Regions from separate parts of the Streptomyces sp. NRRL B-3229 genome, predicted to be linked through region 1. Evidence: riboswitches for the same ligand, from Rfam matches in the RefSeq annotation. Region 1 holds a riboswitch; each other region holds the start of a gene.
What was found. A riboswitch is a leader RNA that binds a small molecule or an ion and turns the genes downstream of it on or off. The one in region 1 is predicted to bind cyclic di-AMP.
Positions count from the first base shown of each region.

Region 2: it holds a riboswitch for cyclic di-AMP, as region 1 does, so the genes downstream of both, IF54_RS0102890 (M23 family metallopeptidase) here and IF54_RS0111080 (C40 family peptidase) in region 1, are expected to answer to the same signal.
Region 3: it holds a riboswitch for cyclic di-AMP, as region 1 does, so the genes downstream of both, IF54_RS0116410 (M23 family metallopeptidase) here and IF54_RS0111080 (C40 family peptidase) in region 1, are expected to answer to the same signal.
Region 4: it holds a riboswitch for cyclic di-AMP, as region 1 does, so the genes downstream of both, IF54_RS0123915 (transglycosylase SLT domain-containing protein) here and IF54_RS0111080 (C40 family peptidase) in region 1, are expected to answer to the same signal.

Region 1 covers NZ_JOGP01000006.1:175,065-181,996, reverse strand. The annotation lists gene IF54_RS0111090 (hypothetical protein) at 345-698, shown strand; gene IF54_RS0111085 (tellurite resistance/C4-dicarboxylate transporter family protein) at 676-1,659, opposite strand; gene IF54_RS0111080 (C40 family peptidase) at 1,761-2,918, opposite strand; cyclic di-AMP (ydaO/yuaA leader) riboswitch at 2,927-3,073, opposite strand; gene pcrA (DNA helicase PcrA) at 3,552-6,035, shown strand; gene IF54_RS0111070 (M23 family metallopeptidase) at 6,183-6,932, opposite strand, start outside.
Region 2 covers NZ_JOGP01000001.1:657,843-664,774, forward strand. The annotation lists gene IF54_RS0102875 (bifunctional GNAT family N-acetyltransferase/acetate--CoA ligase family protein) at 1-1,418, opposite strand, end outside; gene IF54_RS0102880 (HPr family phosphocarrier protein) at 1,625-1,906, shown strand; gene IF54_RS0102885 (GntR family transcriptional regulator) at 2,043-2,738, opposite strand; gene IF54_RS0102890 (M23 family metallopeptidase) at 2,941-3,702, opposite strand; cyclic di-AMP (ydaO/yuaA leader) riboswitch at 3,716-3,878, opposite strand; gene IF54_RS0102895 (M16 family metallopeptidase) at 4,168-5,556, opposite strand; gene IF54_RS0102900 (M16 family metallopeptidase) at 5,553-6,932, opposite strand, start outside.
Region 3 covers NZ_JOGP01000009.1:7,426-14,357, forward strand. The annotation lists gene IF54_RS0116400 (PrsW family intramembrane metalloprotease) at 1-802, shown strand, start outside; gene IF54_RS0116405 (aldo/keto reductase) at 939-1,883, opposite strand; gene IF54_RS0116410 (M23 family metallopeptidase) at 1,991-3,016, opposite strand; cyclic di-AMP (ydaO/yuaA leader) riboswitch at 3,028-3,185, opposite strand; tRNA gene IF54_RS0116415 (tRNA-Met) at 3,422-3,495, opposite strand; gene IF54_RS0116420 (class II glutamine amidotransferase) at 3,618-4,367, shown strand; gene IF54_RS0116425 (GTP cyclohydrolase II) at 4,430-5,071, opposite strand; gene IF54_RS0116430 (MarR family winged helix-turn-helix transcriptional regulator) at 5,227-5,736, opposite strand; gene IF54_RS0116435 (dihydrofolate reductase family protein) at 5,806-6,932, shown strand, end outside.
Region 4 covers NZ_JOGP01000015.1:7,063-13,994, forward strand. The annotation lists partial or broken gene IF54_RS44195 (CocE/NonD family hydrolase) at 279-1,687, shown strand; cyclic di-AMP (ydaO/yuaA leader) riboswitch at 2,099-2,273, shown strand; gene IF54_RS0123915 (transglycosylase SLT domain-containing protein) at 2,279-2,761, shown strand; gene IF54_RS0123920 (HAD family hydrolase) at 2,797-3,609, opposite strand; gene IF54_RS0123925 (LacI family DNA-binding transcriptional regulator) at 4,083-5,111, opposite strand; gene IF54_RS0123930 (carbohydrate ABC transporter permease) at 5,153-6,019, opposite strand; gene IF54_RS0123935 (carbohydrate ABC transporter permease) at 6,016-6,932, opposite strand, start outside.

The DNA of each region.
Region 1 (6,932 bases):
CCCACACAGGGGGAGCGGACCGCCGCCGGACCTTCTCGGCGGTGGTGGCCGACTGCCGCCCCTGGCCCGGGCGGCGGTGGGGAGCCGGTCACCTGGTGGAGGACGCTAAACCTGCCTGTGTCCGGGAGGTAACGCGTTGTGCGGAAGTGCCGTCAGGTAATCGACTGGTGACCGAAGGTGACCGCGTTGCCAGGGTGCCGCCGTCGACTTCGCGTGGTGCGCTGACCGAAGTCGGGATTTTCTGCCGCTCAGGAGGTTTGGAGTGCTACGGACCGCATATATGCAGCATCTTCCGACGGGGGCGGTGCGGCCGCACCTAGGGGGCCGCAATAGGCTCCGGCCCCATGGACGTACTCATCCATCTCTTCGTCGGCCTGCACATCATCGGCATCGCCTCGCTGCTCGGCGGTTTCCTCACCCAGATGAAGGCGATGGGCCAGGGCGCCGCCCGGTTCGTCCCCGCGATGCTGCACGGCGCCGCGACCATGCTGGTCACCGGCGTGATCCTGGTCGGCCTCAACCAGGCCGACGACCAGCACGTCAACAACATCAAGATCGGCGTGAAGCTGGCCCTGTTGATCGTGATCCTCGGACTCGTCTACGTGAAGCGCGACGACGAGAAGGTCGACAAGGGGCTGTTCGGCCTGGTCGGCGCGCTGACCACGGCCAACGTCTTCATCGCGGTTCTGTGGACCTGAGAGCGGCACGCGCCTCGGCGACCGCTCCCACGGCGACGGCCAGCCAGGCCGCCACCGCGATCCACAGCAGCACCTCACCCGGCACCTTCAGCCAGGAGACGTCCACGGCGGCGGCGACGGACAGGGTCGCCGCGGCGGACATGCCCATGGGGAAGACGGTGGCCCAGCGCCGCACGTCGTAGCGCGGCCGCGGCCGCATGCACTCGGCCACCAGCAGCACGGCGTACCAGGCCAGGTCCAGCACCAGCAGCGTGACGGTCACCGCGCGCAGTACGCCCAGGTCGTCGTCGTTCCACAGGTACAGGGGCGCGCTGTCCGCGGCGATCAGCTGCGCGCCGACCAGGGCCGAGATGCCGAGCGCGCCGCCCGCGATCCAGTGGTCCCCGTGGCCCTCGAGCACCTGGCGCGGGTCGAAGCGGAAGAGCGCGACGCCGTAGAGGACCAGACCGAGCCAGAACAGCACGAGCGCGGTGTGCGCGAGCCAGGCCGCAGACTCGGCCGTCGCGAGGGTGGCGCCGAGGACCGCGAGACCCTCGGTCGCCACGCAGCTCAGGAACACTCCGCCGGGCATCCGCCGTGTCCAGTGGCGCACGACGAACACGATCAGCACCGGCCACAGCAGCGCGGCCAGCGCGAGCAGCGCCTCGGCCAGGGACTGCCGGCCGAGCGCGGAGAAGCGGGTGCCGAGGACGGTGGTCGCCGCCACCGCGGTCAGGGCGCCCGGCGTCCCGGCCTCGGCGGCCCATCGGGCGCGCTCCCGCAGCAGTCGTACGGCGAACTCGGCGGCCAGTCCCAGCCAGGCCGCGCAGCCGATCACCAGGGCGATCCGGGACAGCGTCTCGTAGCCCGTCAGATGCAGCCCGACCGACAGGATGCCGGTCGCCAGCACGGCGGCCCCGGCGGCGGGCGGGCGCTGCGTCCACCAGACGCGCAAGGGGGAGTGCGGGGAGGTACCGGCCATGGACCGATGCTAGGAAGCTCCGCGCGGCCCGTGAGCGGGGCGCGCACGCGCGCGTGGGGGAAATCGCGCGGGCGCAGGTGCGCCGCCCGAGTCACGGGACCTCATGCCGGTCGCACCACGCTGTGGATCGCCGACTCGCCGTCGTAGTAGATCGACTCCTCGCGGACGTACGCGCCCGGCTTGGGGGCGTGGATCATCATGCCGTTGCCGATGTAGAGGCCGACGTGGCTGATGTCGTCGTAGAAGAAGACCAGGTCGCCGGGCTGGGCGTCGGCCAGGGAGACCGTGGTGCCGGCGTTGACCTGGTCGTAGGTGACGCGGGGGAGGGTGACGCCGGCGGCCTTCCAGGCGGCCTGGGTGAGGCCCGAGCAGTCGTAGGACCCGGGGCCGGTGGCGCCCCACACATAGGGTTTGCCGATCTGCGCCCGGGCGAAGGCGAGGGCCTTGGCGGCCCTGGTGGCGTACGAGGGGTCGGTCGCCGTCGAGGTGCCGGTGCCCGGCGTGCTCTCCTGCCGGCCCGCCTCCTGACCCGCCCCCTGCGCGGCCTTCTCCGCGGCCGCCTGCTGCCGGGCCAGCTCCGCCGCCTTGCGGGCCGCGGCCTCCTGCTTCAGCTTCTCGATCGCCGCGAGGCGAGCCTTCTCCTGGGCCGTCAGCTCCGACAGCAGCTCGCGCGCGTCGGCGAGCTTCTTCTGGACGGTCGCCTTCGCGGTCTTCAGGTCGCTCTGCGTCTCGGTGAGCGACTGGAGGCTCTGGGAGGCCTCCTGACGCTTCTTCATCGTCGCCGACTGCTCGGAGACGTAGTCGTCCACCGCGCCCTTCTGACGGCTCGTGAGGCGGCCCATCAGCTGCGTCTGGTCGAAGTAGTCCTGCGGGGTGTCGGCGAGCAGGAAGGTCGCGGTGCCGGGCGCGGCGGCCCCGGTGCGGTACTGCTCGGCGGCGAAGGAACCGAGCTCCTCCCGCGCCTGGTTGAGTTTCTCGGTGCGCCGCGCGACGTCGTCGAGGAGGGTGTCGACCCGCTTGCGCTGCTTGGTCGTCCTCTCCTTGGCCGCGTTGTAGGTGTCGGTCGCCGACTCGGCCTGGCGGTAGAGGTCGTCGACCTTCTTCTCGACCTCTTCGAGACTGGCTCGGTCATCGGCCGGCGCGGCGTTCGCCGACTGGGACAGCAGGGCCACGGAGGTGAGGGCGGCCGTCGCGAGGGCCGGGGTCCGTATGCCTGCTACGCGCGTACCAGCGGGACGCGACTTGCGGTGCGACGCCAAGGGAGGCGACTCCTTCCGTGCTCCGCCTACCGGGTTAGCTGTCGGGTTCGGGCGGGAAGGGTTGCCCTACGGCGCTCCCGTGGGCGGGAGTCGGCCGATTCACCCCGGGGTTCGGTGGGTCCCCGGCTCCGGGCGCGCGGCGGCGCTGTCGGACTCGGCGGAGGCCGCGCGGCCCGGCGACGTTCGCCGGAGGGGGTCGTACGGCCTACCGGGAACGGTAGCCAACTGGTGCGGCCCCTGTGAAGGTTGATGTTCGATATGCCCGATACATTTTCGTGACCTTCGGGCAGGGGCGCGTCTCTGACCCGTGATCTTCAGTCAGGGGTGCGTGCCCGTGACCTTCGATCAGGCGGGCGTGCCTGACGGTCGGCGCCGAGTGGTCTGTCGCGGCTCGAGTGCTCTGGTGGGGCGTGCTCGCGAGGCGGAGGAAGGGCGGTTCGGCGCGGTCGCTGTGCCCGTCCGGTGGGCCGCGGAGCGTGACGGGGTGGTTCCGGAGGGTCCTGGACCGGCGTCGGGCGGACGGGCCGGGGCAGGTGCCGCGGACCTGCGCCCGGGCGCCGGGCGTCCCCGATTCCGGCGATGTTCTCAGGGCGGCGGCGGGCTGTCAGTGGGGCACCCTAGACTCGGAGAGCGATGAGCAGCCTCTTTGACGACAGCTTCCTGGCGGACCTCCAGGCCCCTCGCGGGCACGCGGAGGAACCCCCGCCGCCGCCCGAGGACGACCACGTGCCGGAACCCGTTCCGGACGATCTGTTCGGCGGGAAGTTCGACGTGCCCCCGGACCGGGACGCCTACTACCGCGACGGCGCCCCCCGCCCCGTGCTGGACCCGGCCGCGCTCCTGGACGGGCTGAACGAGAACCAGCGCGCCGCCGTCGTGCACTCCGGCACCCCGCTGCTCATCGTGGCCGGCGCCGGCTCCGGCAAGACCCGGGTGCTTACACACCGCATCGCCCACCTCCTCGGCGAGCGCCAGGTCCACCCGGGCCAGATCCTCGCGATCACCTTCACCAACAAGGCCGCCGGCGAGATGAAGGAGCGCGTCGAGCAGCTCGTCGGCCCGCGGGCCAACGCGATGTGGGTCATGACCTTCCACAGCGCCTGCGTGCGGATCCTGCGCAGGGAGTCGAAGAAGCTCGGGTTCACCTCCTCCTTCTCGATCTACGACGCCGCCGACTCCAAGCGTCTGATGGCCCTGGTCTGCCGCGATCTGGACCTCGACCCCAAGAAGTTCCCGCCGAAGTCCTTCAGCGCCAAGATCAGCAACCTGAAGAACGAGCTGATCGACGAGGAGGACTTCGCCGCCCAGGCCGCCGACGGCTTCGAGAAGACCCTCGCCCAGGCCTACGCCATGTACCAGTCGCGGCTGCGCGAGGCCAACGCCCTCGACTTCGACGACCTGATCATGACGACGGTCAACCTGCTGCGCGCCTTCCCGGACGTCGCCGAGCACTACCGCCGCCGCTTCCGGCATGTCCTCGTCGACGAGTACCAGGACACCAACCACGCCCAGTACGCGCTGGTCAGGGAGCTGGTCGGCACCTCCGAGCACCCCGTCGACGTACCACCGGGCGAGCACGACCTGCCGCCCGCCGAGCTCTGTGTCGTCGGTGACGCCGACCAGTCGATCTACGCCTTCCGCGGTGCGACCATCCGCAACATCCTCCAGTTCGAGGAGGACTACCCGGACGCGACGACGATCCTCCTGGAGCAGAACTACCGCTCCACCCAGACGATCCTCACCGCCGCCAACGCCGTCATCGAGCGCAACGAGTCCCGCCGCCCCAAGAACCTGTGGACCAACGCCGGCGCGGGCGCGCGCATCACCGGCTATGTCGCCGACACCGAGCACGACGAGGCGCAGTTCGTCGCCGACGAGATAGACCGTCTCACCGACGCGGGCGACGCGAAGGCCGGCGATGTCGCGGTCTTCTACCGCACCAACGCACAGTCCCGTGTCTTCGAAGAGGTCTTCATCCGCGTCGGCCTGCCCTACAAGGTCGTCGGCGGCGTCCGCTTCTACGAGCGCAAGGAGGTCCGGGACGTCCTGGCCTACCTGCGCGTCCTCGCCAACCCGGAGGACTCGGTGCCGCTGCGCCGGATCCTCAACGTGCCCAAGCGGGGCATCGGCGACCGCGCGGAAGCGATGATCGACGCCCTCTCCCAGCGCGAGAAGATCAGCTTCCCGCAGGCGCTCAAGCGCGTCGACGAGGCGTACGGCATGGCCGCGCGCTCCACCAACGCCGTCAAGCGCTTCAACGTGCTGATGGAGGAGCTCCGGACCATCGTCGAGTCCGGCGCGGGCCCGGCGACCGTCCTGGAAGCCGTCCTCGAACGCACCGGTTACCTCGCCGAGTTGCAGGCCTCCACCGACCCCCAGGACGAGACCCGCATCGAGAACCTCCAGGAACTCGCCGCCGTGGCCCTGGAGTTCGAGCAGGAGTCCGGCGAGGGCGAGGAGACCGGCTCGCTCTCCGACTTCCTGGAGCGGGTCGCGCTCGTCGCCGACTCCGACCAGATCCCCGACGAGGACGAGGACGGCTCCGGCGTCATCACCCTGATGACCCTGCACACCGCCAAGGGCCTGGAGTTCCCGGTCGTCTTCCTCACCGGCATGGAGGACGGCGTTTTCCCGCACATGCGCGCCCTCGGCCAGACCAAGGAACTGGAGGAGGAGCGGCGCCTTGCGTACGTCGGCATCACGCGCGCGCGTGAGCGGCTGTACCTGACCCGGTCCTCCCTGCGCAGCGCCTGGGGGCAGCCGTCGTACAACCCGCCCTCCCGCTTCCTGGAGGAGATTCCGGCACAGCACGTCGACTGGAAGCGCACGGGGGCGACCGCCGCTCCCGCGGGACCGGTCTCGGGCATCGCCGCCTCGCTGTCCTCGTCCCGGTCGCGTTCCTCGGCGTCGGGTGCGTCCGGCTTCGCGACGCGCCGGACCTCGGAGAAGCCGGTGGTCGCGCTCGCTGTCGGCGACCGGGTCACGCACGACCAGTTCGGGCTGGGCACCGTGGTCGGGGTCAAGGGCACCGGCGCCAACGCCGAGGCGACCATCGACTTCGGGGAGGCCAAGCCGAAGCGGCTGCTGCTGCGGTACGCGCCGGTGGAGAAGCTGTAGCTGCGCGAAAGCGAAAGGGCCGGTCCGGGGGTTCTGCTCCGGGTCCGGCCCGGTATGTACGGCCTGGGTCGACTCGTGGGTCGGGTTCGTACGGCCCGGGCGGCTGGTGTTTCGGTTCGTACGGCCCGGGGCGGTTGGTGGTTCGGGTTACGTCGGGTCCAGCCCGTGGCTGCGCAGCCACGGCAGGGGGTCTATGGCCGCACCGCCGGCCGGGTGCACTTCGAAGTGCAGGTGGGGGCCGGTCGAGTTGCCGGAGTTGCCGGAGTAGGCGATCGGGTCGCCGGCCTTGACCGTCGTACCGGAGGAGACGCGGTAGCTGGAGAGGTGGCAGTACCACGTCTCCGTGCCGTCCTTCGCCGTCACGACCATCATGTTGCCGTACGCGCTGTTCCACTGCGTGCGCACGGTGCCGTCGGTCGCGGCCATCACCGTCGTGCCGTACGACACCGGGAAGTCGATGCCGGTGTGGACGGACATCCAGTTGACGCCGGCCTGCCCGAAGTAGGCGCTGAGACCGCGCTGCGCGACCGGGAGGGCGAACTTCGGGCGCAGCCGCTCCTTGCGGGCCGCCTCCTCCGCCGCCTTCCTCTTCTCGGCCACCTGCTGGGCCTTGAGGTCGATGCGTTCCTGAGTACGGCTGGCCCGGTCGGCGAAGTCGTCGGCGCCGGCCGAGAGGCTCTCGAGCTGGGTGGCCAGCTTGTCGTTCGCGACGGACGGCTTGACCGCGGTCGGGTCCGCCAGCGTCTTCGCGGTGCTCTGCTCGCCGCCGGTCAGCGTGCCGACCGAGGCGGCGGCGATCCCGGCGACCCCCATGACACACGCCGAGGGAACGGCGATCGTCAGCAGCGCGGAGCGCTTCGCGGGCGTACGGCGGCGGGAGCGGTTGGCGGTGCGGGC
Region 2 (6,932 bases), on a different contig from region 1:
GTGTGCGGCAGGCGGGTGGCGCGCACGGCATGGCCCTGCGGGGCGGATCCGGCCCCCTGCACGACGACCAGGGGCTTCGCCGCCGCCGTACGCCGGGCGAGGCGGGTGAACTTGCGGGGGTTGCCGATGGACTCCAGGTACATGAGGACTACGTCGGTGTCCGGGTCGTCGTACCAGTACTGGAGGACGTCGTTGCCGGACACGTCCGCGCGGTTGCCGGAGGAGACGAAGGTGGAGACGCCGGTGACGCCGGTGACCCCGCCGCCGCGGCGGTGCAGCCGGGAGAGCAGGGCGATGCCGATGGCGCCCGACTGGGCGAACAGGCCGATACGGCCGGGGCGGGGGGTCTCGGGGGCCAGGGACGCGTTGAGCCGGACGTCCGGGTGGGTGTTGATGATGCCGAAGGCGTTCGGGCCGATGATCCGCATGCCGTACGCGCGTGCGTGCCGGACCAGTTCGCGCTGGCGCTCGCGTCCTTCGGGGCCGCTCTCGGCGTACCCGGCGGACAGCACGACGAGTCCCTGCACGCCGTGCGCCCCGCACTCGGCGACCACCTCGGGGACGTGGTCGGCCGGTACGGCGACGACCGCGAGGTCGACGGGGCCGTCGATGTCGCTCACCGAGCGGTGCGCGGGGATCCCGTCGAGGTCCTTCTGCTCCTCGGGGAACGCCTTGTTCACGGCGTACAGGCGGCCCGCGAAGCCGTAGTCCCGGATGTTGGCGAGGACGCTGCGGCCCACGCCGCCGGGGGCGCGGCCGACGCCGATGACGGCGACGGAGCCGGGGGCGAGCAGCCGCTGCACGGACCGCGCCTCGGCGCGCTGCTCGCGCGCGTACTGCACGGCGAGGGACCGGTCGGTGGGCTCCAGGTCGAACTCCAGGCGTACGACGCCGTCCTCGAAGCTGCGCTTCTGGGTGTACCCGGCGTCGGTGAACACCTTGATCATCTTGACGTTGGCGGGCAGCACCTCGGCGGCGAAGCGCCGGATGCCGCGCTCGCGCGCGACGGCCCCGATGTGTTCCAGGAGGGCGGAGGCGACACCGCGCCCCTGGTGGGCGTCCTGGACGAGGAAGGCGACCTCGGCCTCGTCGGCGGGGGCGGAGGCGGGCATGCCGTCCTCGCCGATGCGGTCGTAGCGTACGGTGGCGATGAACTCGCCGCCGATGGTGACGGCGAGTCCCACCCGGTCCACGAAGTCGTGGTGCGTGAAGCGGTGGACGTCCTTGGCGGACAGGCGTGGGTAGGGCGCGAAGAAGCGGTAGTACTTCGACTCGTCCGAGACCTGCTCGTAGAAGCTGACCAGGCGATCGGCGTCGTCGACGGTGATGGGCCTGATGCGCGCGGTGCCGCCGTCGCGCAGCACTACGTCGGCCTCCCAGTGGGCGGGGTACTCGTGCCGGTCCGACGCGCTCTGCATGGGCCCCAGAGTACGGCTCGCGTACGACAACGGCGCGAGGCAGTCTGTGGAGAACGAGCGAGCGCACGAGGACTCGCCGGGACGGACGTCGGACCGAGGCCGCGGTCCGACCGCTCACCCCGGGAGGGACATCGGGTCCCCTCCGGAGACGCTTCACGTGTGGGAAACTGGTCTAGACAACCCTGAACACCGAAGGGCAGCATCACATGGCTGAGCGCCGCGTCAACGTCGGCTGGGCCGAGGGCCTCCACGCCCGACCCGCTTCCATCTTCGTCCGGGCCGCCACGGCCGCAGGTATCCCGGTGACGATCGCCAAGGCCGACGGCAACCCCGTCAACGCGGCCTCCATGCTGGCCGTCCTCGGCCTCGGCGCCCAGGGCGGCGAGGAGGTCGTCCTCGCCTCCGACGCCGAGGGCGCGGACGCGGCCCTCGACCGGCTCGCGAAGCTGGTCGCCGAGGGACTCGAGGAGCTTCCCGAGACCGTCTGAGTTCTCCGGGGCGCAGCGCGGTAAAACAAGTCGAAGGGCTCGTCCGGATTATCGGGCGGGCCCTTCGCATTTCCCTTTTACGGGCAGCAGAAATGCCGCCCCACGAATTCCCTCCTCTTTGTATACGGCGCCCGTGTTAATGCCGCAGGCCTGTCACGTTTACAGGATGTTGCGAGGTCCTCACACGGTCCGGGCGATCCGCCCCCGAGGTGAGCCGCAACCGGTGCGCGCCGCCCGAGCGCTCGGTGTGCAGCGCCGTGATCGCCCGCGCGCGTTCGCCGTCCCCGCGCGCCACCGCGTCCACGATCGCGCCGTGCTCCGCCCACGACTCCACCGGGTCGGCCGGCGCGTCCACGACGTACATCCACGCGATCTTGTGCCGCAGCTGGGTCAGCACCGAGGTCATCGCCGGGCTGCCGGCGGCCTGGGCGAGCGTCTCGTGGAACCAGCCCCCCAGGGAGCGCAGATCCTCGCTGTTGCCCCGCCTGGCACGCTCCTGACCCAGTCGGACCAGGCCGCGCAGCACCTTGAGGTGGGCCTCGGTGCGCCGCTGGGCGGCCCGGGCGGCGCCGAGCGGTTCGAGGAGCAGGCGCATCTCCAGGAGATCCGCACCCTCCTGCTCGGTCGGTTCGGCAACGCACGCGCCCGCGTGCCGCCGCGTCACCACGAAGCCCTCGGCCTCCAGGGTGCGCAGTGCCTCCCGGACCGGGACACGGGAGACGCCGTAGCGGCGGGCGAGCAGTTCCTCGGTGAGCCGGCTGCCGCGCTCGTGGACACCGGCGACGATGTCGTCCCGGATCGCCGTGCATACCGAGTGCGCCGGAATACGCATGTCCGACCTCCGTCTTAATCCCCGCGAAACGTCGCCGATTGACGTGTGTTCAGTGACTCTATTGCAATCAGCGGGAATTTCCGACGGCGGACCGGAATCCGGGGATATTTTTTGGACAAGGGGGCTCCGGAAACGACGAAACCCCGGCTCGGGGAGCCGGGGTTTCGCGGAGATCGCGCGGAGGTCTCGCGCGGAAGCGGTGTCAGACGTTGACGCCGTGCGAACGCAGGTAGGCGACGGGGTCGATGTCCGAGCCGTAGTCGGGGGTGGTGCGCGCCTCGAAGTGCAGGTGCGGTCCGGTGACGTTGCCGGTCGCGCCGGACAGGCCGATCTGCTGCCCCGGGGTGACCGACTGGCCGACCGAGACGCCGATGGACGACAGATGGCCGTACTGGGTGTACGTGCCGTCGGCCATCCTGATCACGATGTTGTTGCCGTACGACCCGCCCCAGCCGGCCTCCACGACGGTGCCGCGGCCGACCGCGTGCACGGAGGTGCCGCTGGCGGCGTGGAAGTCGACACCGGTGTGGCTGCCGGACGACCAGAGGGAGCCACCGCTCTTGTAGCCGGTGGAGATGTAGGAGCCGGAGATCGGGGCGACGAAGGCGTTGAGGCGCTTGCGCTCGGCCTCGCGGGCGGCGCGCTCCTTGGCCTCGCGTATCTCCTTGGCCCTGGCCTCGGCCTTGCGCTTGGCCTCGGCCGCCGCCTTCTTCTGCGCGGCGGCCTGCTCCTGGGCCACGGCCTGCGCGTCGATCTGCGCGGCGAGCGACTGGCCGGTGCTGACGACGGGCATGAGACCGCTCTGCTCCACGGCGGTGACGGAGTTGTCGGCGGCGAGCGCCGGGGCGGCGACGGCGCCGATGACGCCGGTGGTGGCGAGGGCGGCGACGCCCGCGGCGCGGGCGGTGGTGCGCTTCATGCGGCTGGGACGACGGTGCTTCCCGGTGGCGCAGGTGAACGCCATGTGGTGGCTGATCCTTTCCTTCCTTCTCGCCTACCGGGTTAGCTGACGGGTTCGGAGCAGGAAGGTCTCCTACGAGCCCCGCGCGATGCCACGGACGCCCGATTCACCCCAGGGACTTGGTGTGGGTCCCCGGCTCCCCTGGCTCGCGCCGTACGGGGACTCGGCGATGGCTGTCCGGTGCCGCGGGCGCGGCGCAGTGCCTGACGAACAGCCCGGATGACGCTAAGCGGGACGGCTTTCAAGGCCCAAACGGATCACGGTGTTTGTAGCGCATCCCACAGGGCAGACAGGCAACCTCCCCCCCAATTCGGACATCTAAGTGAGTTGGGTGTCCGAGCGACCTCGGTGTCGAAGGGGCCCTGGTGACGCTTCCGTCACCAGGGCCCCTGTCATGCCGTCCGCCACTCCGCTGTCGCGACGTGCGTGCCGACCTCTGCTCGGCTGCCACGACGTGCGTGCCGTCCGCTACTCGGCCGTCACGACCTTGACCTCGCCGATGCCGAGGGCCTCCACGGGCTCCTTGATGGCGGCCGCGTCGCCGACCAGGACCGTCACCAGGCGGTCCACCGGGAAGGCGTTCACGACGGCCGCGGTGGCCTCCACGGTGCCGGTCGCGGCGAGCTGCTGGTACAGCGTCGCCTGGTAGTCGTCCGGCAGGTGCTGCTCGACCTGGTCGGCCAGCGTGCTCGCGACGGCCGCCGCCGTCTCGTACTTGAGCGGCGCCACCCCCACGAGGTTCTGCACGGCGACGTCGCGCTCGGCGTCGGTGAGACCGCCCTCGGCGAGCGTGCGCAGCACCTTCCACAGGTCGTCCAGGGCGGGACCGGTGTTCGGGGTGTCCACGGAGCCGCTGATGGCGAGCATCGCGGCCCCCGAGCCGTCCGGAGCGGACCTGAGGACCTGCCCGAACGCGCGCACGCCGTAGGTGTAGCCCTTCTCCTCGCGCAGGACCCGGTCCAGTCGGGAGGTGAGGGTGCCGCCGAGGCAGTACGTGCCGAGCACCTGCGCGGGCCACACGCGTGCGTGCCGGTCGGAGCCGGTTCGGCCGATCAGGAGCTGCGTCTGGACGGCTCCGGGGCGGTCCACGATGACGACCCGGCCGGTGTCGTCGGCGGTCACCGGCGGCACGGGGCGCGGCTGGGCCGCGGAGCCGGTCCAGGAGCCGAGGGTGTCGGCGAGCAGCGCGTCCAGGTCGATGCCGGTGAGGTCGCCGACGACCACGGCGGTCGCGGTGGCGGGGCGTACGTGCTTCTCGTAGAAGGCGCGTACGGCGGCGGAGTCGATGTTCTCGACGGTCTCCGCGGTGCCCTGGCGCGGACGGGACATGCGCGAGTCCGCCGGGAACAGCTCCCGGGAGAGCTCCTTGGCGGCGCGGCGGGACGGGTTGGCCAGCTCGTGCGGGATCTCGTCCAGGCGGTTGGTGACGAGCCGCTCGACCTCGCTGTCCGCGAACGCGGGCGCCCTGAGGGCGTCGGCCAGCAGACCGAGCGCCTTGGCGAGGCGTGAGGCGGGCACCTCGAGGCTGAGACGGACGCCGGGGTGGTCGGCGTGCGCGTCGAGGGTGGCGCCGCAGCGTTCCAGCTCGGCGGCGAAGTCCTCGGCGGAGTGCTTGTCGGTGCCCTCGGAGAAGGCGCGCGCCATGATCGTGGCGACGCCGTCCAGGCCGGCCGGCTCGGCGTCCAGGGGCGCGTCCAGGAGCACCTCGACGGCGACGACCTGCTGGCCGGGGCGGTGGCAGCGCAGCAGCGTGAGGCCGTTGTCCAGCGTTCCGCGCTCGGGGGCGGGGAAGGCCCAGACCTTGGGCTCGCCCGCCTGCGGCTGCGGGTGGAATTCCATCGCGGCGAGCTCGGTCACTTGGCCGCCTCCTCGTTCTCGTCGGTGGCTTCTACGGTCGCCGCGGCCTGCGGGTCCTCGGAGGCGTCCTCGGCACTTTCGGCGATCTCGGCGGGGGCGGTGGGCTCGTAGACCAGCACCGCCCGGTTGTCGGGACGCAGCTTGGCCTTGGCGACGGCCTGGACCTCCTCGGCGCTCACGTCCAGGACGCGCTGCACGGCCGTCAGGGCGAGCTGCGGGTCGCCGAACAGGACGGCGTAGCGGCACAGTTCGTCGGCGCGGCCCGCGACGGTGCCGAGCCGGTCCAGCCACTCGCGCTCCAACTGGGCCTGGGCGCGCTCCATCTCCTCGGCGGTGGGCCCCTCCGCGGCGAACCGCGCGAGCTCCTCGTCGATGGCGGCCTCGATGACCGGCACCTCGACGTCCCCGGAGGTCTTCACGTCCAGCCAGCCCAAAGAGGGCGCTCCGGCGAGGCGCAGCAGGCCGAAGCCGGCCGCGACGGCCGTACGGTCGCGCCGTACGAGCCGGTTGTAGAGGCGGGACGACTCGCCGCCGCCGAGGACGGTCAGGGCGAGATCGGCCGCGTCCGCCTCGCGGGTGCCGTCGTGGGGCAGCCGGTAGGCGGCCATCAACGCGCGCGCGGGGACCTCTTCCTCGACGACCTCGCGCAGCTGCTCGCCGATGATCTCGGGAAGCGAGCCGTCGCGGGGCGCGGGCTTGCCGTCGTGCGAGGGGATGGAGCCGAAGTACTTCTCGATCCAGGCGAGCGTCTGCTCCGGGTCGATGTCGCCGACGACCGACAGGACGGCGTTGTTGGGCGCGTAGTACGTACGGAAGAACGCGCGCGCGTCCTCCAGGGTGGCCGCGTCCAGGTCGGCCATCGAACCGATCGGGGTGTGGTGGTAGGGGTGGCCCTCGGGGTAGGCGAGCGCGGTGAGCTTCTCGAACGCGGTGCCGTAGGGGACGTTGTCGTAGCGCTGCCTGCGCTCGTTCTTGACGACGTCGCGCTGGTTCTCCATCGACTCGTCGTCGAGGGCGGCCAGCAGGGAGCCCATGCGGTCGGCCTCCAGCCAGAGGGCGAGCTCCAGCTGGTGGGTCGGCATGGTCTCGAAGTAGTTGGTGCGCTCGAAGCTGGTGGTGCCGTTGAGCGAGCCGCCCGCGCCCTGGACGAGCTCGAAGTGCCCGTTGCCGTGCACCTGCTTCGACCCCTGGAACATCAGGTGCTCGAAGAGGTGAGCCAGGCCGGTACGGCCCTTGACCTCGTGGCGCGAACCGACGTCGTACCAGAGGCACACCGCCGCGACCGGGGTCAGGTGGTCCTCGGAGAGCACCACGCGAAGGCCGTTGGCCAGGCGGTGCTCGGTCGCTGTCAGGCCCCCGGTGCCTGCCTGGTCTGT
Region 3 (6,932 bases), on a different contig from region 1:
CATCGCCTCCGTCACCGCCGCGACCTTCTTCGTGCGCGTGGTGATGTCACCGTTCGCGCACCCCCTGTTCACCGTCCTCACCGGCATCGGCTTCGGCATCTCCGCGCTCTCGGCGGAACGCCAGCACATCCGTCGGGTGCTCTTCCCGCTGTCCGGACTGCTGCTCGCGATGGGCATGCACGCGACGTGGAACGGCTCGTCGACGTTCGGGGAGTACGGCTTCTTCGCGGTGTACGCGATGTTCATGGTGCCGGCGTTCGCGCTGCTGACCTGGCTGGTGATCTGGACACGGCAGCGGGAGCTGAAGACCGTCCGCGAGGAGCTCCCCGCCTACGCCGCCACCGGCTGGCTGACACCGGCCGAGCCGTACGCACTCGGCTCGATGCGGGCACGGCGGGTGGCTCGGGAGTACGCGCGCCGGCAGTTCGGCGGGCGGCCCGCGGGGCGGGCGGTCGCGCAGTACGAGGCGTACGCGACCTCGCTCGCTTTCCTACGGCGGCGGGGGCGGCTCGGCCGGGCGAACGCGGACTTCGTCGTACGGGAGCGGGAACTGCTCCAGGAGCTGTGGCGGCGCCGGGAGGTGGCCCGGCCGGCCCTCGACCACGCGGCCCGGGTGACGGCCCCGCCGGTGGCCGCGCCGCCCTGGCCGGGGTACGGGGGGTATGGCGTGTACGGGGTGTACGGCTACCCGCCCCAGCCGGGCCACCCTGCGCTGCCGGTCCAGCATCAGCCGGCACAGCCGGTCCAGTCCCAGCCGGTCCAGCCGACGCCGTATCCCGCGTACAACCCGTATCGGACCTAGGACTGCAAGGGCTGCGAGCGCTGCGAGACTGCGAGGCCTGCGCCGAAGGCCGACGGGGTCCAACCGGCCCTCCCCCTGCCCGACGGGGTCGAACCGGCCCGTCCCCTGCCCGACGGGTTCGATCGGACGCGTCCCCTTACGCCGACGCCTCCGTCAAACGCCCCAGCTCCTCCTCCGTCAGGGTCACGTCCGCCACCCCCAGCAGCGCCGGGAGCTGCTCCACCGTGCGGGCGGAGGCGATGGGGGCCGTGACCGTCGGCTGGGCGGCGAGCCAGGCGAGGGCGATCGTGGCGACCGGGGCCGCGTGGGACTCGGCGATGTCGTCGAGGGCGGCGAGGACCTTCCGGCCGCGGTCGGTGTCGAGGTGCTTGCCGGCTCCCGCCGCCCGCGCCCCCTCCACCGTCGTGCCGGGGCGGTACTTGCCCGTGAGGAAGCCGGACGCGAGGGCGTAGTACGGCACGGCGGCGAGGCCCGCCCGGGACGCGACGGCCTGGAGTTCGCCCTCGTACGTGTCGCGTGAGACCAGGTTGTAGTGGGGCTGGAGGGCGACATAGCGCGCCAGGCCCTCGCGGTCGGAGAAGGCGAGGGACTCCGAGAGCCGCGCGGCGGAGATGTTGGACGCGCCGATCGCGCGCACCTTGCCCGCCTTCACCAGTTCGTCCAGCGCGCCGATGATCTCCTCGACCGGCACCTCGGTCTTGTCGAAGTGGGTGTAGTAGAGGTCGATGCGGTCGGTGCCGAGGCGCTTCAGGGAGGCGTCGGCGGCGGCCTTGATGTTGGCGGCGGTCAGCCCCTTGAAGTCGGGGTGCTGGCTGACCTTCGTGGCGATGACGACGTCGTCGCGGTTGCCGCGGGCGGCCAGCCACTTGCCGATGATCGTCTCGGACTCGCCGCCGGAGTTACCGTCCACCCACGAGGAGTACGAGTCGGCCGTGTCGACGAAGTTGCCGCCCGCGGCGGTGTACGCGTCGAGGACGGCGAAGGACGTGGCCTCGTCGGCGGTCCAGCCGAAGACGTTGCCGCCGAGGGCGAGCGGGAAGACCTCGAGGTCGGAGGAGCCGAGCTTGCGGAGAGAAGTCATGTGATACGTCAACGCCCCCGCCCGACGAGGATCTTCCGCCACGGCCGCAAAATCCTCGCAAACAAGCGGAATTAGCCCCTCCGAACCTCAGAGAGCCTCAGGGAGTCTCAGGGGTTGAGCCCCTTGCCCTGGAGCCACGCCATCGGGTCGATGCCGGTCGCCGCGCCGCCCGGGTGGACCTCCAGGTGCAGGTGCGCGCCCGTCACGTTGCCGGTGGCGCCCACGCGGCCGATGACGTCACCGGTGCCGACCTTCTGGCCCACGCTGACGCTGATCGAGGACTGGTGGCAGAACCACAGCTCGGTGCCGTCGTCGAGGGTGAGGATCGTGCGGTAGCCGTAGGAACCGGCCCAGCCGGCCTCCGTGACGGTGCCGCTGTGGATCGCCTTGATGAGGGTGCCCGTGGGGGCGGCGAAGTCGAGGCCCGTGTGGTAGCCGGAGGACCACAGCGAACCGGCCTGACCGAAGGTCCCCGTGATGGTGTACGACGAGGTCGGCAGCGTGTACTGCTTGGCGAGCTCGGCCAGACGCGCGACCTCGGCCTTCTTCGCGGCCGCCTCCTCCGCCTTCTTCTTCGCGGCGGCGGCCTGCTGCTGGGCTTCCTTCTCCGCCTTGGCGGCGGCCGCGTCGGCCTCCTTCTGGGCGGCTTCCGCGACGGCCTGGGCGGCCTTGGTGTCGAGCTGGTCCTGCTGCGTCTCGGCCTGGGCGAGGATGCGCGAGCGCAGCGCCTCACCGGCGTCCGAGGTGCCCTTGGCGGTATCGACGGTGGCGGTGCCGACGCTGCTGAAGGCGCTCGTGTCGGCGGCGCCGGAGTCGGAGTCGTCCGAGATGAGCGAGCCGACGTTCGGCAGGTCGGGCATCGAGATGGAGACCGGCGGCTTGCCGGTGTTGGCGCTGGCCATGCCGCCGGCGCTGACAGCGGCTATGACACCGACGCCGAGAACGGTGGAGCTGCGGGCGAATCCGCCGCCGCGCTGCTTGGCCACGCGGTGCCGGCCTCGCACGGGGGCGAAGGAGTCCGCGGTCGGGTTCCACTCGCCGAGGGGGGCCTCGTCGTCGGCGCGGTAGCCGCCGTACACGAGAGTGCTGCGGGGTACGGACGGGGCCTCGGGGGCAGGCGGGTTGGACGCCACGTGGGCGCGCTCCTTTCCTTCCTTCTCGCCTACCGGGTTAGCTGACGGGTTCGGAGCAGGAAGGTCTCCTACGCGCGTATACCCGCCGTGTGGCCACGGCGGACTACGAGCGATTCACCCCAAGGTGGTGGTTCCCCGGTTCCCTTGCGGAATTCGGCGCGTGAGCACGGAGCCGTCTCTTGTGACGGCTGGGACGACCGCGCTGCGTTATCGAACGTTAATAGACCCGGGGGTCCGATTCCAAGCCGTTCCGCTTGATCATTAACGAAATCCCGCAGGACTTACGGCCCATGACCGGTGAAAAACGGGCGAGTTGACCGCATCGCTCAGGCCAGGTCATGAGCGCGCCCCGGGAAACACTCAGGGCCGGAGCCCAATGACTGGACTCCGGCCCTGAGCCGTGAGTAGCGGGGACAGGATTTGAACCTGCGACCTCTGGGTTATGAGCCCAGCGAGCTACCGAGCTGCTCCACCCCGCGTCGGTGAAACCAGCATACGCCATCCGGGAGCGACTCCCGCACGCATTACCGCCCAGCGCCTGTGACCTGCCCTTTCACGCCGCTGGATGGCTGGAACCAGCCCTCTTAGTACTGTCACGCCCATGTGCCGTCTCCTGGGCGTGGTCACCCGCGCACCTCTTCCGCTCACCGCCGCCCTCGGTGAACTGGCTCTTCCCTTCACGGAGTTGAGCCGGGAGCACGGTGACGGGTGGGGGATCGCCGCCTGGCCCGGGGCGGGCGGGGGCAGGCCACGGGTGGTCAGGGGGATCACATCGGCCGCCGGGGACTGGCTGTGGGAGCACGCCCTCGCCGGGACGCGTGCCGACGCCGCCGTACTGCATCTGCGGATGGCGAGCCCCGGGCTGCCGGTCGTGCCGGGCGACACCCATCCGTTCATCGCGGACGGCCTCGCCTTCGCCCACAACGGCTTCTTCTCGCCGTACGGCGCCCTCGACGAGCTCATCAACCCCGGTCTCCTCGCGGCGGCGGGCGGGAGCACCGACTCCGAGCGGTTCTTCCTGCGGGTGCTGACGCTGCTGCGGGACCAGGACCCGGTCGACGCGCTCGCGCGGGCCGCCGAGGACATCCGGGCCCGCGCGTCCTTCGCGAGCCTGAACTGCCTGCTGCTGACGGAGGAGGCGCTGTACGCGTACGCCGACGAGGACCCGGACTCCGAGGTGAGCCGGCGGCGCGGGCCCGACTTCTTCCGGCTGCGGTACCGGGCGGAGGGCGACCGGGTGGTCGTCGCGTCGAGCGGGGTGCCCCAACCGGTCGGGGCGTGGCGGGTGTTGCCGTACCGCCAGGTGCTGGAGATCCGGCGGGACGACCTGGGAGTCCGCGTACACGCGTGACGGGAGGTCGTCGTCACCGAACCCCGCACCCGGCACGGCTCCAGCGGCAGACGCTCGCCCGCTCAGCCGACCCCGAGCTCCGTCAACTCCCCGAGCGGCAGCGTGTGCTGGGTCTGGAGGACCTTCGCGCGCAGGTAGCGGACGTTGTGCGCGGTGGTGAACACCCCGGTGGGGACACGGTCGTGGACGGCGATCCCCAGGTCCCTCAACTGGCCCGCCTTGTCCGGGTTGTTGGAGAGCAGATCGACCTCGTCGATCCCGAGGGCGGTCAGCATCTGCGCGGCCGCCGTGTAGTCCCGGGCGTCCTCGGGCAGGCCCAGCGCGGTGTTCGCCGCGTAGGTGTCGAGACCCTGGTCCTGAAGGGCGTACGCGTCGAGCTTGTTGTAGAGACCGATACCGCGGCCCTCCTGGCGGAGGTAGAGCAGCACACCGCCGCGCTCGGCTATCCGCTCGACCGCCTCGCGCAGCTGGGGCCCGCAGTCGCAGCGGGCGGAGCCGAAGACGTCCCCGGTCAGGCACTCGGAGTGCAGGCGCACCAGCGGCACGGCACCGGGGGCGGGGTTCCCGAGGACGACGGCGAGGTGCTCCTGTCCGTCGGCCAGGCCGTGGAAGGTGACGAGTTCGGCGTCCACGCGGTAGCCGTCACCGAAGCGCAGCGGGACGCGGACGCGGGAGCGCTGGGTGGCGGCGGGCAGGTCGGTCATGCGGGTACTCCGGTCCGTAGGCATATCTGCTTCAGATTTGAAGCAGATCTACTGATCGAGACCCTACCCCATGCTTTAAATTTGAAGCAACGGATTTATGGCACGCATCACACGCGGACAGCGGCGCTCAGCACTTGGCCCTCAGCGCTCGGCCCTCACGAGCACGACGGGGACGACCGGCGCCGCCACGGCATCTCCCCGGAGGCACCCTCCTCCCCCAGGAGCCCCTCGGTCACGCTGGTGAAGATCTCCTCCAACTGCCGCACCTGCTCCGGGGTGAGCCGGTCGATGAGCGCGGCGCGAACCGTCTCCACATGGCCCGGCGCGGCCCGCTCCAGCACTGCCATACCCTCGTCGGTCAGCACCGCGACACTGCCGCGCTTGTCCCACTGGCAGCTCTCGCGCCGCACGAGCCCGTCCTTCTCCAGCCGGGCGACCGCGTACGTCAGCCGGGGCCGGGTGATCTTCAGCCCCTCGGCGAGATCGGTCATCCGCAGCCGCCGCTCCGGGGTCTCGGAGAGGTTGGCGAGGATGGAGTAGTACAGGTGGGGCATGCCGGCCTCCTGCTGGAGCTGCCGGTCGATGGTGTCCTCCAGGAGGAGCGAGGCGGCGATGTAGGCACGCCAGGCTCGCTGTTCGTCGGGGCTGAGCCAGCGGGTCGTCATGCCACCAGTGTAGGTTTGCTTCAAACTTGAACCAAGCCCCGCCATCCTTTTTCGAGAGGGACCGCGCCGATGCCCCACCCCCACGTCCTCCTCTCCGCCGCGGTCTCCCTCGACGGCTACCTGGACGACACCGGCTCCGACCGGCTCCTTCTCTCCAGCCCGGCCGACTTCGACCGCGTCGACGAGGTCCGCGCCTCGGTGGACGCGATCCTCATCGGCGCCGGCACGATCCGCGCCGACAACCCCCGCCTGCTGGTCAACTCCGAGGCCCGCCGGGCCACCCGGGTCACCGCCGGGAAGCCGCCGTACCCCCTGAAGGTCACGGTCAGCGGCTCGGGCGAGCTGGACCCCGCGGCGAACTTCTGGCACACGGGCGGCGAGAAGGTCCTCTACACGACGGACAAGGGCGCGGACCGGGCCCGCGAGCTGGGCCTGGCGGCCGACGTGGTCGCCCTCGGCCCGGCGCTGGACTGGCGCCGCCTGCTGGAGCATCTGCACGCGGTGTACGGCGTCGAGCGGCTCATGGTCGAGGGCGGCGGCCGTATCCACACCCAGCTCCTCCAGCAGGGCCTGGCGGACGAGGTGCAGCTGGTGCTGGCCCCGCTGTTCGTCGGCGATCCGCAGGCCCCGCGGCTGTTCGGCCCCGGCGGCTACCAGGGCGGCCGGCTGCGGCTGGTGGAGACCCGTCGTATCGAGGACGTGGTCCTGATGCGCTACGAACCCACGGCACCGGGCACCGGCCCGACCCCCGCCGCAGCGGACCACCACTGGCTGACGCTGGCCTGCGAACTCGCCGCCCAGTGCCCGCCGTCCCGCACGGCGTTCAGCGTGGGAGCGGTGGTGGTGGCCGCCGACGGCACGGAGTTGGCCCGCGGCCACTCCCGCGAGTCCGGCGACCCGGTCGTGCACGCGGAGGAGGCGGCCCTGGCGAAGATCGCCCCGGACGACCCGCGGCTGCCGTCCGCCACGGTCTACACGAGCCTGGAACCCTGCACCCAGCGCGCCTCCCGCCCGGCCTCCTGCGCCCGGCTGATCCTGGACGCGGGGGTACGGCGGGTGGTGACGGCGTGGCGGGAGCCGGACACGTTCGTGACGGGGGCGGACGGAACCGGCCTGCTCACCGGGCAGGGGGTCGACGTGGTGGTCCTGAGCGGCCACGAGGACGAGGCGAAGACCCCGAACCGGCACCTGCTCTG
Region 4 (6,932 bases), on a different contig from region 1:
GGTCTCCTGTCTGCTGGTGTCTTCTGGCGGTCAAACGGAATGTCGATAAGGCGCTGCCATCACTCAAGTCAGCGTATCCGGTCACCTTTGGATCACCGATAGCGCCCGCCCCGTCCATGCCAGGCGGTATCGGATCACGACCGGTATGTTTTTGATCACCTGAAATGATCGGATATCCATCGACTTGTAGGGAAGTAACCGACTGTGTCCCAGCTGCGCCGCACCGTGTGCCCGGTGCGTTGACACACGAGACGGTCCACGAGGACGTCCGTGTCCCGATGCCGGACGGGACGCTGCTGTACGCGCGCGTGTGGCGGCCGCTCACTCCCGAACCGGTACCCGCGATCCTGGAATACCCGCCGGACCGCCTCACCCACCGGACCGCGGCCCGCGACGGCCGGCGCCACCCTTGGTACGCGGCCCACGGCTACGCCTCCGTGGGGGTGGACGCGCGCGGGCACGGCGACAGCGAGGGCGTGCCGGGCGAGCCGTACGGGGCGGCCGAGCTCGCCGACGGGGTCGCGGTGATCGACTGGCTGGCCGCGCAGCCCTGGTGCGACGGGCGGGTCGGCATGATCGGCAGCTCCGGGGGCGGCTACGGCGCCCTGCGGATCGCGGCCCTCGCACCGGGGCCGCTCAAGGCGGTCGTCACGGTCTGCGGCACCGACGACCGCTACGACGGCGACGTGCACTACCTGGGCGGTTCCGTCCTCGCGGTGGACACGCACGCGTGGGCGGCGGCCACGCTCGCGCTCACGTGCCGGCCGCCGGACCCGCTCCACGTCGGCGACGCCTGGCGGGACATGTGGATCGGGCGCCTGGAGGCCGTGGAGCCGCCCCTGAACACCTGGCTCGCCCACCAGACCCGCGACGAGTACTGGCGCCGGGGCAGCGTCCGGGAGGACTACGGCGCGATCGACGCGGCCGTCCTGGCGGTGGGCGGATGGCACGACCCGTACCGCGACACCGTCCTCCGGCTGGTCGAGCACCTGCCCGCCGACCGGGTCCGCGGGATCATCGGCTCCTGGCCCCACCCGTACCCGGACCACGGTCCACCGGGCCCGGCGACCGGCGTTCTCCGGGAGACCCTGCGCTGGTGGGACCAGCACCTCAGGGGGATCGACACCGGCGTGATGGGCGAGCCCGTGCTGCGCGCCCACGTCAGCGACTCCCACCCCCCGGCGACGGCCCACGGCGCCCTGTCCTCGAACTGCCGGTACGGGGGCGTGAGGCGGACCTCGCGTTCTCGGATCCCGCGTTCCCGGATCCCGCGCCCTCGACTCCCGCACCCTCGGACCTCGCGTTCTCGGACATCGCGGTCTCGGACATCGCGGTCTCGGACATCGCGTCCGCGAACCTCGCGTCCTCGGACGGCGCGTCCTCGGACGGCGTGGTCGAAAAGCCGGAGCAGGCCGCGCAGCTCGGGGTGGACCGTGGCGTGGCCGCCGACGGGTGGAGTCCCGTGACCCTGGACGAGCCCCCTCCCGAGCGCCTGGTGGTGCGGGACGTGGCCAAGGGCGAGTGGCGTCTGGAGATCGATCCCCGGTACGGCGGCACGCGCGTGTACCCCGACGGGCTGGAGTGCACCGAGGACGTGCGGGAGACGTACACGATCGTCGAGCAGGACCCCCTGTCGGCGCGCACCCGCTCGGACTGGTCGATCCGGCTGCACCGGCCGGACCTCGCCTGGGACACCACCGTGCGCACCCGTTCGGAGATCAGCTGCGACGGCGGCGACTTCCACACCTCGAACGAGGTCATCTGCACCGAGGGCGGCGAGGTGGTCTTCCACCGGACATGGGAGAAGCGCATCCCACGAACGGCCGGTTGAAACCCAGTTGGGCCTCTTGCCCGTTTTGGGCGTCTTGCGCATGGGCGTGACTTGACTCACTCCGGCTGACGGACCGGCAGATATCCGGAACCTCTCAATCCGCCTTTCCCGGCGCACAAGTTGAGGCTTGCGACCGCAAAGGATCAAGTGCCCCAAATGCCACCGACCAAGGTCAATAGGCATTGCATGTGAATTCGCCACTTGTTCCGGACATGTGCTCTCGCATACGTTCCCGGCCTGTCGGGCGGACGCCGAATCCTGCCACCGCCCGTACACCCACCGAGAAACCACGGCAGGAGCGGGGGACCCAGGTAAGTCGCCGGACCGGGCGTCTTCGGACATACCGGTACGGCTCGGAGTGAAGTCATGCCTTTTGCGGGCATGGCCGGGCAGCTCCCCGCCCGAACCCGACAGCTCACCTCGCAGGCGACGGAGAGGAACTTCGCCATGCCCGCTGCCGCTCAGCACCGCGCTTCCCGCACCAACCGTCTCGTCCGCAAGCTCGCGATCGCCGGAACCGGGGTCGCCGTCCTCGCGCTCCCGCTCGTCGGCGCGACCACCGCGTCCGCGGCCACCCCGACCGTGCAGACCGCGACCACCCTCGGGTACGCCAACAACCTCGACGGCTGGATCCGCGCCTCGCTCGCCGTCATGGCCGAGCACGGGATCCCCGGCTCCTACGACGGCATCTACCGCAACGTCATCCGCGAGTCCTCCGGCAACCCCTACGCCATCAACCTCTGGGACTCCAACGCGGCCGCCGGCACCCCGTCCAAGGGCCTGCTCCAGGTGATCGACCCGACTTTCAACGCGTACCACGTGGCCAACACCTCGTGGGACCCGTACGACCCGGTGGCGAACATCACCGCGGCCTGCAACTACGCGGCGGCGCGGTACGGGTCCATCGACAACGTGTTCGGCGCGTACTAGGAACGGCGCCTGCTGGGAATTACGCCCGCTGGGAACTACGCCTGGCTGAACAGTCTTTCGAGGACGACGGCGATGCCGTCGTCCTCGTTCGACAGGGTCACCTCGTCGGCCACGGCCTTGAGCTCGGGGTGGGCGTTGGCCATGGCGACGCCGTGGGCCGCCCAGTCGAACATGGGGATGTCGTTCGGCATGTCCCCGAAGGCGATCGTCACCTCGGGTCCCAGGCCCAGGTGTTCGGCGGCCAGCGCGAGCCCGGTCGCCTTGGTGATGCCGCATGGCTGGAGTTCGACGGTACCGGGCCCCGACATGGTGACGGTGGCCAGCGAACCGACCACCGAGCGGGCCGTGACCGCCAACTCGTCGTCGGACAGGTACGGGTGGCGCAGCAGGACCTTGCTGATCGGCTCGCACCACAGGTCGTCGCGCCGGCCGACCCGCACGGCGGGCAGGGTCGGGTGGGGCATCAGATAGCCCGGCTCGATGAGCGTGAGCCCGTCGACGCCGTCCTGGTCCACCGCGGCGTACACCTGCCCCACCTCCGCCTCGATCTTCCCGAGCGCGGTCTCGGCCAGCTCCCGGTCGAGGGTGACCGACCAGAGCAGACGGTCCGCGCCGGCGTCGTACACCTGCGCGCCCTGACCGCACACCGCGAGCCCCGTGCTGCCGAGGTCGTCGAGGAGGGGCCGCACTCTGGGGGCCGGCCGTCCCGTCACGACGAGGTGCTGGGCCCCGCCCTCCGCGACCCTGGCGAGCACGGCCAACGACCGGTCGGAGAGGGTGTCGTCGGCGCGGAGCAGCGTGCCGTCCAGGTCGGTGGCGATGAGTGAATATGCGGGGGAGGCGGCCATGATCAGAGAATACGGATGGTTGGCCCCTCCGACTCGACGCGAACCGGACGGCTGCTGCTTTCACATCTGTTGACGGCAGTTCCGGTTCCGGGAACACGGCGAGGCGGGACGCGCGCCCCCGTCCACCGTTCCGCCGCCGACCGCGGATGCACGTCAATGTCCCGTACGCCTCCCCCCCGTTGCCGGCCCGTCTCTGCCGCTACGGCGCCTGCGGGGCGGGGGGAAGTTCATATCGGGGCGGCGTCCCGCGAGGCGCTGCCCGCGGGCGGGGCGGGGGCGGTGACCGGGAGCGAGTCGCCAAGGCCTCCGACCGCGAGGGCGTACGTCGCCCTGCGATGCCCGCGGGCGACTTGGCGAAGCCGCCGACTGCGATGGCGTCCGACGCCTCCTGAAAGATGGCGCTCGCGCCCGTCTGTCTGCCCGGTGGTGGCCGTGAGGGTGTCAGGCGGCCGCTCGGTTTCCGTGCCGCCGCGCTACGCCGAGTCGCGCACCACCAGTTCCGTCGGGAGGATGACGCCCGCCGGGTCCTCGCCGGCGATCTGGGCCAGGAGCATGCGGACCATCTCGGTGCTGATGCGGTCGAAGGGCTGGCGCATGGTGGTGAGGGCGGGGGCGATGGCGGTGGCCGCCGGTGAGTCGTCGAAGCCGCCGACAGCGATGTCGTCGGGGACCGAACGACCCGACTGCTGAAGGACGTTGACCACACCCAGGGCCATGAGGTCGGAGGCGACGAACACGGCGTCCATGTCGGGGGCCTGGGACAGCAGGCGCCGGGCCGCGCGCTCACCGCCGCTGCGCCGGAAGTCGCCCTCCACCACGAGCGCCGGGTCGTAGGGCAGGCCCGCCTCGGCGAGCACGTCCCGGTAGCCGGCGAGCCGGTCCGGGCCGCCCGGCATGTCCAGCGGCCCGGTGACCATGCCGACGCGCCGACGGCCCCCCGCGAGGAGATGCCGGACCATCTCCTGGGCGCCCTCCCGGTCGGCGGCGGCCACGTAACTCACCTTGGTCCCCCGCCCGATCGGCTTGCCGCACACCACCAGCGGAATCCCGGCGTCGTGGAGTTCGGCCGCGACCGGGTCACCGCTGTGGTTGGACAGCAGCAGCACCCCGTCGACGTGGCCGGAGGTGATGTACCGGGTCAGGCGCCGCCGGTCGTCGTCGCTCTCGGCGAGCATGAGCAGCAGCGGGATGTCGTGCTGGGCGAGTCGCTCGGTGCACCCCCGCAGCAGGACGTTGAAGTTGGGGTCCTCGAAGAACTTCTCCTGCGGTTCCGTGAGCAGGAACGCCACCGAGTCGGAGCGGCCCGTACTGAGGCTGCGGGCATGCCGGTTGACCACGTACCCGGTCTTCCTGATGGCGGACTCCACGGCCCGCCCGGCGGCGGGCGAGACGTAGTGGCCGCCGTTCAGGAAGCGGGAGACGGTGCCCCGCGACACGCCCGCCTCCCGGGCGACGTCGTGGATGGTGGGGGGCCTGCGGCGCCCGTTCGCACTCGTGGTCATGGTCCTCGTCAGGTGGGGTCCGTCAGCGGGAGAAGGGGTGTTCAGGCCTTGACCGAGCCGCTCAGCAGGTCCAGGGACCAGAACCGCTGGATCACCAGGAAGAGCCCGATCAGCGGCAGGACCGCGAGCAGACAGCCGGTGATGACCAGGGTGTAGAGGGCCGGCTGCGAGGCGCCCTGGGCGAGCAGCGTGTAGAGGCCGAGGGTGATCGGGAACTTCTCGTCGTCGGCGAGCATCACGTACGGCAGCAGGAAGTTGTTCCAGATGCCGACGAACTGGAAGAGGAACACCGTGATCAGGCCCGGCATCATCATCGGTACGGCGATCCGCGAGAAGATCCGCCACTCGCTCGCGCCGTCCATGCGGGCCGCCTCCATCAGCTCGGCGGGCACCGACGCGGCCGCGTAGATGCGAACCAGGTAGACGCCGTAGGGCGAGAGGATCGACGGCAGCAGCATCGCCAGGTACGAGTCGGCCATGCCCAGCTTCGACAGCAGCAGGTACTGCGGTACGGCGAGCACGATGGACGGCACCAGGACGCCGGCCAGGATCATCTTGAAAACGGCCTCGCGGCCCCGGAAGACGAACCGGCCCAGCGCGTAGCCGCCGGCGGCGGAGACCGCGGCCGAGAGCAGGGCGCCGAGACCGGCGTAGAAGGCCGAGTTGGCCATCCACCGCCAGAAGATGCCGTCCCGGTAGGCGGTCAGGTCGCTCAGGTTCTGGAGGAAGCCGGTGCCGGGGGCGAAGGTGAAGGTGGAGAAGAGCTCCGACCGGTCCTTGGTGGCCGCGACGACCACCCAAGCGATGGGGATCAGGCAGTACAGCGCGCCGAGGATCAGCACGATCGTGGGCACCCAGGCGGTGCGGCGGCCGCCCTTGGGCCTGGCGGTGAGGGTGAGGGGGGTCATGCCCGGTCCTCCCGGGTGTAGCGGTCGGAGATGCGCAGCAGGGTGAAGGAGAGGACGAACGTGGCCAGGGCCAGGACGACCGCGGTGGCGGAGGCGCCGTAGATGTCGGACTGGAGGAAGGCCTTGTCGTAGATGGCCATCAGGGGGCTCCACGAGCTGGGCAGGCCGTTGGTGAGCGGCTTGAGGGCCATCGGCTCGGTGAAGACCTGGAGGGTGGCGATCACCGAGAAGAAGAAGGTGAGCACCAGGGAGGGCAGCACGATCGGGATCTTGATCCGCAGGGCGATCTTCAGGTCGGACGCGCCGTCGATCCGGGCCGCCTCGTAGATGTCCGGCGGGATGGCCCGGAGCGCGGTGTAGATGACGATCATGTTGAAGCCGGTGCCGCCCCAGACCGCGATGTTGGCGAAGGAGAGGTAGAGGTTGCCGCCGTCGAACAGGTCGGGCTGCGGGAGGCCGAGCTTGTCGAGCAGGTAGTAGAACGGGCTGACGTCCGGCAGGTAGAGGAAGCCCCACATCAGGGCGGCGATGATGCCGGGCACCGCGTACGGCAGGAAGATCGCCAGCCGGGCGAAGGGCGCGCTGCGGGCCTTCGGGGTGTCGAGCATGAGCGCGAACAGCAGCGCGAGGCCCAGCATGGTCGGGATGACGATGAGGCCGTAGCCGAAGGCCCGCAGGACGCTGTGCCCGAACTCGGAGTCCTTCAGGACGTCGGTGTAGTTGCCGATGCCGTTCCAGACCTGCTGCCGGGCGCCCCTGCCGAGGCCGATGCCCTTGACCTGGACCCTGTGCAGGCTCAGCCAGATCGCGTACCCGATGGGCACCGCGGTGAAGGCGGCGAAGAGGGTGAGGGTGGGCACCAGGAACCAGTACGGTGCGCTGCGGCCACGGCGGCGGGGGCGGCTGGGGCGGA